2 regions of the Kitasatospora sp. NPDC086801 genome follow, and region 2 is predicted to be linked to the other one. Evidence: riboswitches for the same ligand, from Rfam matches in the RefSeq annotation. Region 2 holds a riboswitch; the other holds the start of a gene.
The links. A riboswitch is a leader RNA that binds a small molecule or an ion and turns the genes downstream of it on or off. The one in region 2 is predicted to bind S-adenosylmethionine.

Region 1 (4,511 bases), on a different contig from region 2:
CTGCTCCTTGGTCTCCACGTCCTTGGCCTGGGCCAGCAGCTGGTCGGAGACGGCGGCGACGGCCTTCTCGATGCCGCGCTTCAGGGCCATCGGGTTGGCGCCGGCGGCGACGTTGCGCAGACCCTCGCGAACCAGGGCCTGGGCGAGCACGGTGGCGGTGGTGGTGCCGTCACCCGCGACGTCGTCGGTCTTCTTGGCGACCTCCTTGACGAGCTCCGCGCCGATCTTCTCGTAGGGGTCCTCGAGCTCGATCTCCTTGGCGATGGAGACACCGTCGTTGGTGATCGTGGGGGCGCCCCACTTCTTCTCCAGCACGACGTTGCGACCCTTGGGGCCGAGCGTGACCTTCACTGCGTCGGCGAGCTGGTTCATGCCACGCTCAAGGCCGCGGCGAGCTTCCTCATCAAAGGCGATGATCTTGGCCATCAGAAGTGGTCCTCCGGGACACGGTCGACTGCTCGGACCAAGGGGTGCCCGCGACGGACGGCCCTGGTGTGCGGGGGTCCTTTCCCCTACCGCTCCCGGGGGCCTCACCGACCCGGTCCGCTGTCACTCTCACGCTGTGAGTGCTAACGCCAATAATTAGCACTCGGGGTGGTCGAGTGCAAGCCCAATCGCGATCCCGCGAGCCGCCCGGGGCGCTCCCGCCGGCCCGCGCAACTCCCCGCCGGGGAACGCCGACGGGCCCGTACGACGCGTGTCGTACGGGCCCGCCGAGAAGCGAGTGGTCACCAGCCGTGGGCCGCGCCGAGCTCCTGGGGTCGGAAGGGGGTCACACCGCGGCGCGGACCATGTCCGCCTGCGGGCCCTTCTGTCCCTGGGAGATCTCGAACTCGACCCGCTGGCCCTCCTCGAGGGTGCGGTAGCCGTCCATCTGGATCGCGCTGTAGTGGACGAAGACGTCCGCACCACCGTCGACCGCGATGAAGCCGTAGCCCTTCTCCGCGTTGAACCACTTGACGGTGCCCTGAGCCATTCCGAACTCCCCTAGTGCTGTGCTGGCCCTTCACGCGCCCGCAGGTCGCGGGCCCGGGTCTGGTTTGAAGGCCGGCCCGGGGAACCCCCCCTGGGCGCAGCCGTGCACGCCGCAGCCCTCCGCCAGGGGCACCTGACGGCGCCCTGTGAGCGGGTGATTACGTCGACCGCGGCTGAATGTATCCGGATCGACGCCCTCTGCAACAGGGTCAGCTGCGGGGAATTCCGGCACCGCGCCAAGGGGCAGGACGGGCTAAACCGGGAGGAATTCGGCATTTCACGCCGGACATAGCGGACGGATTACTACAAATCCCCGCGGGAATTCTGACATCTGCCTGACATGTTTCACGGCCCAGGCGCCCGACCGGTCCCAGCGGCCGGACGACCGTCCGGCGATTCGCGGGTGAGGATGGGGGGAAGCCCTGTTCCCAACCGAGCCACACTCTACTCCGACTTGACCCCGCCATATTCCCGCCGAAATACGACCGGCCGCCCGCGGGTACGGAGAACGGAATTCCGTACGTGCGGACGGCCGGTCGGACGAACGGCGCGGGCGGCGTGCCCCGGTCCGGGGAGCGGCTCAGCAGCCGCCGGCCACCGCCGGGATGATCGAGACGCTGGCGCCGTCCGCGATCCCGGTCGCCAGGCCCTCGGAGAAGCGCACGTCGTCGTCGTTCACGTAGACGTTGACGAAGCGGCGCAGCTTGCCGGCGTCGTCCAGGATCCGGGCGGCGATCCCCGCGTGGTTCTTCTCCAGGTCGGCGATGACCTCGCCCAGGGTGGCGCCCTCGGCGGCCACCTCGGCGGCGCCGCCGGTGTAGGTGCGCAGGATGGTGGGGATACGGACGTTGGCGCTCATGGTTCTCCTAGCGGGTGCGCAGCGGGGCGGGGGTGTTCAGGCGGACGCGAGGCCGGCGTCGTGGAAGGACGCCAGGGTCGGGCGGATGACGGCGGTCATCCCGGCCCCGGCGACGGCGTCCAGGGTCTTCAGGCCGTCGCCGGTGTTGATCGCGACGGTCTCCTTGGCCGGGTCCAGCTGCCCGGTCTCGACCAGCTTCTTCAGCACGCCGACGGTCACCCCGCCCGCGGTCTCGGCGAAGACGCCCTCCGTCCGGGCCAGCAGCCGGATCGCGTCCACCACCTCGGCGTCGGTGACGTCCTCGACCGCGCCGCCGGTGCGCCGGGCGATGTCCAGCACGTACGGGCCGTCCGCCGGGTTGCCGATCGCCAGCGACTTGGCGATGGTGTCCGGCTTGACCGGGCGGATCACGTCCTGGCCGGCCTTGAACGCCGCCGACACCGGCGAGCAGCCCGCCGCCTGGGCGCCGAAGACCCGGTACGGCCGGTCCTCGACCAGGCCGAGCCTGATCAGCTCCTGCAAGCCCTTGTCGATCTTGGTCAGCTGGGAGCCGGAGGCGATCGGGATGACGATCTGCTCCGGCAGCCGCCAGCCGAGCTGCTCGCAGATCTCGTAGGCCAGCGTCTTGGAGCCCTCGCCGTAGTAGGGGCGCAGGTTGACGTTGACGAAGCCCCAGCCCTCGCCGGCCGGGTCGCCGATCAGCTCCGAGCAGAAGCGGTTCACGTCGTCGTAGTTGCCCTCGATGCCGACCAGCTCGCCGCCGTACACCCCGGCCATGACGACCTTGCCCTGCTCCAGGTCGTGCGGGATGAACACGCAGGACTTGAAGCCGGCCCGGGCGGCCGCCGCGCCCACCGCGCCGGCCAGGTTGCCGGTGGAGGAGCAGGAGAGCGTCGTGAAGCCGAAGGCCCGCGCGGCCTCGATGGCGCAGGCCACCACGCGGTCCTTGAACGAGTGGGTCGGGTTGCCCGAGTCGTCCTTGATGTGCAGCTGCGCGGTGAAGCCCAGCTCGCGGCCCAGGTTGTCCGCCTTGACCAGCGGGGTCCAGCCGGGGTTCAGGTTGGGCTTGGTGGCGACGTCGGCCGGGACGGGCAGCAGCGGCGCGTAGCGCCAGATCGAGCTCGGGCCGGCCTCGATCCGGCGGCGCAGCTCCTCGGCGCCCTCGCTGCCGAAGTCGTACGCGATCTCCAGCGGGCCGAAGCACTCCAGGCAGGCGAAGCTCGGACCGAGCGGGAAGCGGGTGCCACACTCCCGACAGGACAGCGCGGCGGCGGGGCCGAGGTCCACGGATGCGGGTGCGACGGTGTCGATAGCCATGATGGCGGAGGCCTCTCTCCTCATCTTCCCCGTGGCACGGTCGCGCCACAGGCCGGAATTGGCACCTGTCCCGCCGGGGCCTGTCGACAGACAGCCGCGCGAGAAGGTTGCCGGGACGTCAACGGGCCGTTCCCTCAGTCCCTCTGGATGAGCTTGTGAAATTGTGGTGGTGCTCAACGACGACCCCGGCGTGCAAAGGTCCGGCCGCTGTACGAAGACTGTATCCGAAGGCGTCAACCCCGAATGGGATCGTCCGCCACGCGAGATGGCGCGTCCCACCGACCCCGCCGAGGAGAGTCCCGTGCCCGCCGAACCGACCCCCGCGCTGCTCCCGCAGGCGGCGTCCTGGCTGCGCCGCCGCTCGTGGAGCGCGGTCGACCGGCCGGTGCACGCCCTGCTGGAGGCCAAGCGCCGGACCGGCCAGACGGTCAGCGTGGTGCTCCCCGCGCTGGACGAGGAGGCCACCGTCGGCGACATCGTCCGCACCGTCCGCCGCGAGCTGATGGAGCGCCTCCCGCTGGTCGACGAACTCGTCGTGGTCGACTCCGGCTCGGCCGACGACACCGCCGCCGTCGCCGCCCGGGCCGGCGCCCGGGTGGAGCACCGCGACGCGATCCTGCCCCGGCTGCCCGCCGTCCCCGGCAAGGGCGAGGTGCTCTGGCGCTCGCTGCTGGTCACCCGCGGCGACATCGTCTGCTTCGTCGACGCCGACCTGCGCGAGTTCGACCCGGCCTTCGTCTCCGGCATCCTCGGCCCGCTGCTCACCGAACCGGACATCCAGCTGGTCAAGGCCATGTACGACCGGCCCCTGGAGACGGACGGGGCGGTGGTCCCGGCCGGCGGCGGCCGGGTCACCGAACTGGTCGCCCGCCCACTGCTCAACCTGCACTGGCCGGAACTCGCCGGTTTCGTCCAACCGCTCGGCGGTGAGTACGCGGCCCGCCGCGCGCTGCTCGAACGGCTGCCCTTCCCCACCGGCTACGGCGTCGAACTCGGCCTGCTGGTCGACGCGCTGGAGACGGTCGGCCTGGACGCCCTGGCCCAGGTGGACGTCGGCGTCCGGCACCACCGGCACCAGGGCGGCCAGGCCCTCGGCCGGATGGCCGCCACCATCTACCGCACCGCCCTGGAACGCCTCGACCGCACCCACCGGCTGAAGGCCTCCGCCGACCTGGTCCACCCGCTGCTGACCCAGTTCACCCGCGACCCGCAGAGCCGGGAGTTCACCGCCCACACCCACCCGGTGACCGCCCTGGAGCGCCCCCCGATGCACACCGTTCCCGAGTACGCGACCCGGCACTGAACACCCACCGAAAGGGTTTGCCGCTCCGGAGCCCAGGCAACGTACCAACCATGGGCG
Region 2 (4,511 bases):
GGCACGTTGAGGGCGTGCGCCTTCTCGGTCCAGAACTCGGCTCCCTTGACGGAGCGGAGCGTGAAGTACATCGCGAAGAGGGCCGCGAAGAACATCAACTCGGAACTGAGCCAGACGATCGTTCCGACGCTGACCATGTTCGGCCGGTTGACCGATCCGTGCGCGTGCCCGGTTTCTACTGCTGTTGCTGTCGCCACGACGGACATTATGTCGGTCCCTTATTCCGTCTTCACGCCGGGGGGTGTCCCTCGGAGTGTCCGGTGCGTGCGGTATGCCCCCCTGGGGGGCGGTGGGGGGCCCGGATGGCGGCTGAGCAGCGGCGTGTCCCTTTTCTGACGGTTCCTCGGAGGGGCCTACGACCCCGTTGCCCAGCGCGTCGTTGCACGCTTGGCGGAGCCTCCGGCGGTAATGCGCGGGCCCCGTATCGGCCGTACGGGTGGTCTGGACGGGTCCGGGTGACGGGCCGTCCTCCGGGCGGGTGAGTCGCGGGCGCGGCGGCTTGAGGAGGAAGGTCCGCGAGGGGGACTCGGCGAGGGGTGATCGGGAGTAGCATCCGGATCAGGCGAACGTGGTCCGGATCACACTTGAGGGAGCAGGGCCCATGGCGTACACGACCGACGAGACGCTCACCGTCCTCGTCTACAGCGACGACCGCAACACCCGCGAGCAGGTGCTGACGGCACTCGGCCGCCGGCCCGCCGAGGACCTTCCGGAACTGTCCTACCTGGAGTGCGCGACCACCCCCGCGGTGCTGAAGGCACTGGAGAAGGGCGGCGTGGACCTCTGCATCCTGGACGGCGAGGCGGTGCCGGCCGGCGGGCTCGGGCTCGGCCGCCAGCTCAAGGACGAGATCTACGGCTGCCCGCCGGTGCTGGTGCTGATCGGCCGGCCGCAGGACTCCTGGCTGGCCGCCTGGAGCCGGGCCGACGCCGCGATCTCCCGCCCGGTGGACCCGGTGGCGCTGGCCGAGGCGGTCGCCACCCTGCTGCGGGCGCGGCTGGCCAAGCGGGCCCCCGTCAGCCGCTGAGCGATGTCGTCTCACGACTAGAGAAGACGCCGCCGCGGGAACCCCGCCGGTCGATAGGCTGACTCCATCCGTACGGACGTCCCCCCGACGCGGGGAACCCGACAACAGCTGGAGTCAGCCATGGTGAACGTGAACCCTGCGAACGGTGGTACCGACCCCGCGCAGGTGGTCCGCACCTGGCCGGACGTCCTGGCGGTGCTGTTGAAGGGGGAGGACCTCGACCGCTCGGCCACCGCGTGGGCGATGGACCGGATCATGAGCGGCGAGGCGTCCCCCGTCCAGGTGGCCGGGTTCATGGTGGCGCTGCGGGCCAAGGGCGAGACGGTCGACGAGATCACCGGCCTGGTGGACGCGATGTACGCGCACGCCGAGCCGCTGGACATCCCCGGCCCGGCCGTGGACATCGTCGGTACCGGCGGCGACCGGGCCAAGACCGTCAACATCTCCACCATGTCGGCGATCGTCGCGGCCGCGGCCGGCGCCAAGGTGGTCAAGCACGGCAACCGGGCCTCCTCCTCGGCCAGCGGCTCCTCGGACGTGCTGGAGAAGCTCGGCGTCCGCCTCGACCTGTCGGCCCGGCGGGTCGCCGAGATCGCCGAGGAGGTCGGGCTGACCTTCTGCTTCGCGGCCAAGTTCCACCCGTCGATGCGGCACGCCGCCACCGCCCGGCGCGACCTCGGGGTGCCGACCGCGTTCAACATCCTCGGCCCGCTGACCAACCCGGCCAAGGTCACCGCGCACGCGATCGGCTGCTTCGACACCCGGCTCGCCGGGCTGATCGCCGGCGTGCTCGCCCGGCGCGGCTCGACCGGCCTGGTCTTCCGGGGCGACGACGGCCTGGACGAGCTGACCATCACCACCACCTCGCAGGTGTGGATCGTGCGCGACGGGACCGTCACCGAGACCACCTTCGACCCGCGGGACGTCGGCGTCGAGCTGGTCGGCATCGAGGCGCTGCGCGGGGCGGACCCCTCGTACAACGCCGAGGTCGCGCGCCGGCTGCTGGCGGGCGAGCGCGGGGCCGTGCGGGACGCCGTCCTGATGAACACGGCGGCGGCGCTGGTCGCGCTCGACCTGGGCGAGGCGCCGCTCGCCGAACAGCTCGCGGCCGGCATGGCGCGGGCGGAGCGGGCCATCGACTCGGGCGCGGCGCAGGAGCTGCTGCGGCGTTGGTCGGAGGCCACCAGCCGGGTGTGAGGCGGTAGTTGGGAGCCCGTGCCGGACCGTCGGCGCGGGCTCCTCGGCTGTCCGGATGGTGGATGCCCGTTTGACCACTCGCTGGACGCGACCTAGAGTCTTGGCCAGGTCATGAGTGACAGCGTCAAGCCCCAGCTGGCTGTCCGGCAACCCTCCGTCCGTGGCGGGGTGCCCTGGGTGAGGACCGGGTCGCTCGGCGAATCGTCCGTGCGGCAAGCGCGGACACCCGACGACTAGCACTCCCGGGGTCCCACACCCCCGAAGGAGTGCATCCTCATGTCCGTTGCCGTTGAACTCTGCGCCCCCCTCGCCGTCCTCGGCCACGACGTCCAGGTCCCGCTCGCCAGCGGTGAGAAGGTCGGGTACGCGGCCCTCGACTACGCGGCCAGTTCCCCGGCGCTCCAGCGGGTCTGGGACGACGTCTCCGCCTACGCCCCCTACTACGGCAGCGTGCACCGCGGCGCCGGGTACCTCTCCCAGCTGTCCACCGACCTGTTCGAGCAGAGCCGCCGCACCGTCGCCGAGTTCCTCGACCTGCGCGAGGGCGACCAGGTGGTCTTCACCCGGGCCACCACCGACTCGCTCAACCTGCTCGCCTCGGCCGTCCCGGCCGGGACCCGGGTGTTCGCCTTCGAGACCGAGCACCACGCCTCGCTGCTGCCCTGGGCGCACGCCGGGCTCGACGTCCACTACCTGCGCGCACCGCGCTCGCACGCCGAGGCGGTCGCCGCCCTGGACGCCGCGCTCGCCGAGGCGCCCGAGGGCCCCAAGCTGCTCTGCGTCACCGGCGCCTCCAACGTGACCGGCGAGCTGTGGCCGGTCGCCGAGCTGACCGGGACCGCGCACCGGCACGGCGCCCGGGTGGTGCTGGACGCCGCCCAGCTGGCCCCGCACCACCGGGTCTCGGTGCGCGAGCTGGACGTCGACTGGATCGCCTTCTCCGGCCACAAGATCTACGCGCCGTTCGGCGCCGGCGTGCTGGCCGGCCGGGCGGACTGGCTGGACGCGGCCGACCCGTACCTGGCCGGCGGCGGGGCGACCCGGACGGTGGCCCGGGAGGCCGACGGCTCGGTGGCCGTCCAGTGGCACTCCGGCCCGGCCCGGCACGAGGCCGGCTCGCCGAACGTCATCGGCGCCTACGCGATCGCCTCGGCCTGCCGGGCGCTGGGCGAGGCGGGCTTCGACGCGCTGGAGGCCCGGGAGCGGCAGCTGATCGCCCGGCTGACGGCGGGGCTGGCGGAGATTCCGCAGGTCAAGGTGCTGAACCTGTTCGGCGCCGAGGCGGCCCGGGTGGGCGTGCTGTCCTTCGTGGTCCAGGGCTGGAACAGCTCGCACTTCTCGGCCGCGCTGTCCGCCGAGTACGGCATCGGGGTCCGCGACGGCCTGTTCTGCGCGCACCCGCTGCTGCGCACCCTGCTCGGGGACGAAGAGGTCTCCCCCTCCGAGTGCGGGGCGCCCGAGCCGTCGCTGCCCGGCGAGCGCAGCCTGAACGCGATCCGGGTGAGCTTCGGGGCCGGGACCCCGGACGAGCACGTCGACCGCTTCCTGACCGCCGTCCGCGAGCTGGTGACGGACGGTGCCGCGTGGAACTACCGCAACGAGGGCGGCCGCTGCGTCGCCACCGTGCAGGTCGACCGCGGGCGTCGGCAGGGCTGAGGGGGGCCTACTCGTCCAGGCCGAGGGCGAAGGCGGCTTCGAGGTCGTGCTGGGAGTAGGTGCGGAAGGCGATCTGGGTCTCGGTGTGGGCCACGCCCGGGACCTTGTTCAGCCGGCCCGGGATGACCGCGGCCAGATCGTCGTGCCGGCGCACCCGGACCATCGCCACCAGGTCGTAGCCACCGGTCACCGAGTACACCTCGCTGACGCCCTCGATGGCCGCGATGGCCTCGGCGATCTCCGGGATGCGGTCGACACTGGTCTTGATCAGGACGATGGCGGTGATCACTGTTCGGGCTCCTTTGTGGGGTGCCGCCAGCGTATCGGGCGTCAGCCGGGTCGTCTCGGGGGGTGGCTGACCACCGTGCAGGCGTAGAGGAAGCCCGCCGAGAAGCCGATCACGTGGACCAGATAGGCCACCCCGGGCCCGGCCGAGTGGACCGACCACCACTGCAGGCCGAACCAGAGGCCGAGCACCAGCCAGGCCGGGAAGCGCAGCGGCAGGAACAGCAGCAGCGGGACGAGCGTCGTCACCCGGGCGCGCGGATGGAAGCGCAGGTAGGCGCCGAGGACGGCGGAGATCGCGCCGGAGGCGCCGATCAGCACCCGGGTGGAGTCCGGGGAGTGCGCC

Region 1: linked by a shared signal. The riboswitch ahead of thrC (threonine synthase) and the one ahead of ACIPLC_RS08730 (aminotransferase class V-fold PLP-dependent enzyme) in region 2 are both predicted to bind S-adenosylmethionine.

What each region holds. Positions count from the first base shown of each region.
Region 1 is NZ_JBIVAX010000019.1:5,713-10,223, reverse strand. Features, by position in the region: gene groL (chaperonin GroEL) at 1-426, opposite strand, end outside; gene ACIPLC_RS20560 (cold-shock protein) at 773-976, opposite strand; gene ACIPLC_RS20555 (MoaD/ThiS family protein) at 1,556-1,834, opposite strand; gene thrC (threonine synthase) at 1,871-3,151, opposite strand; SAM riboswitch class I at 3,169-3,305, opposite strand; gene ACIPLC_RS20545 (glucosyl-3-phosphoglycerate synthase) at 3,453-4,454, shown strand; gene ACIPLC_RS20540 (trehalose-6-phosphate synthase) at 4,505-4,511, shown strand, end outside.
Region 2 is NZ_JBIVAX010000005.1:51,292-55,802, forward strand. Features, by position in the region: gene ACIPLC_RS08715 (heme-copper oxidase subunit III) at 1-206, opposite strand, end outside; gene ACIPLC_RS08720 (hypothetical protein) at 602-1,027, shown strand; gene trpD (anthranilate phosphoribosyltransferase) at 1,148-2,224, shown strand; SAM riboswitch class IV at 2,332-2,449, shown strand; gene ACIPLC_RS08730 (aminotransferase class V-fold PLP-dependent enzyme) at 2,501-3,880, shown strand; gene ACIPLC_RS08735 (Lrp/AsnC ligand binding domain-containing protein) at 3,888-4,169, opposite strand; gene ACIPLC_RS08740 (rhomboid family intramembrane serine protease) at 4,211-4,511, opposite strand, start outside.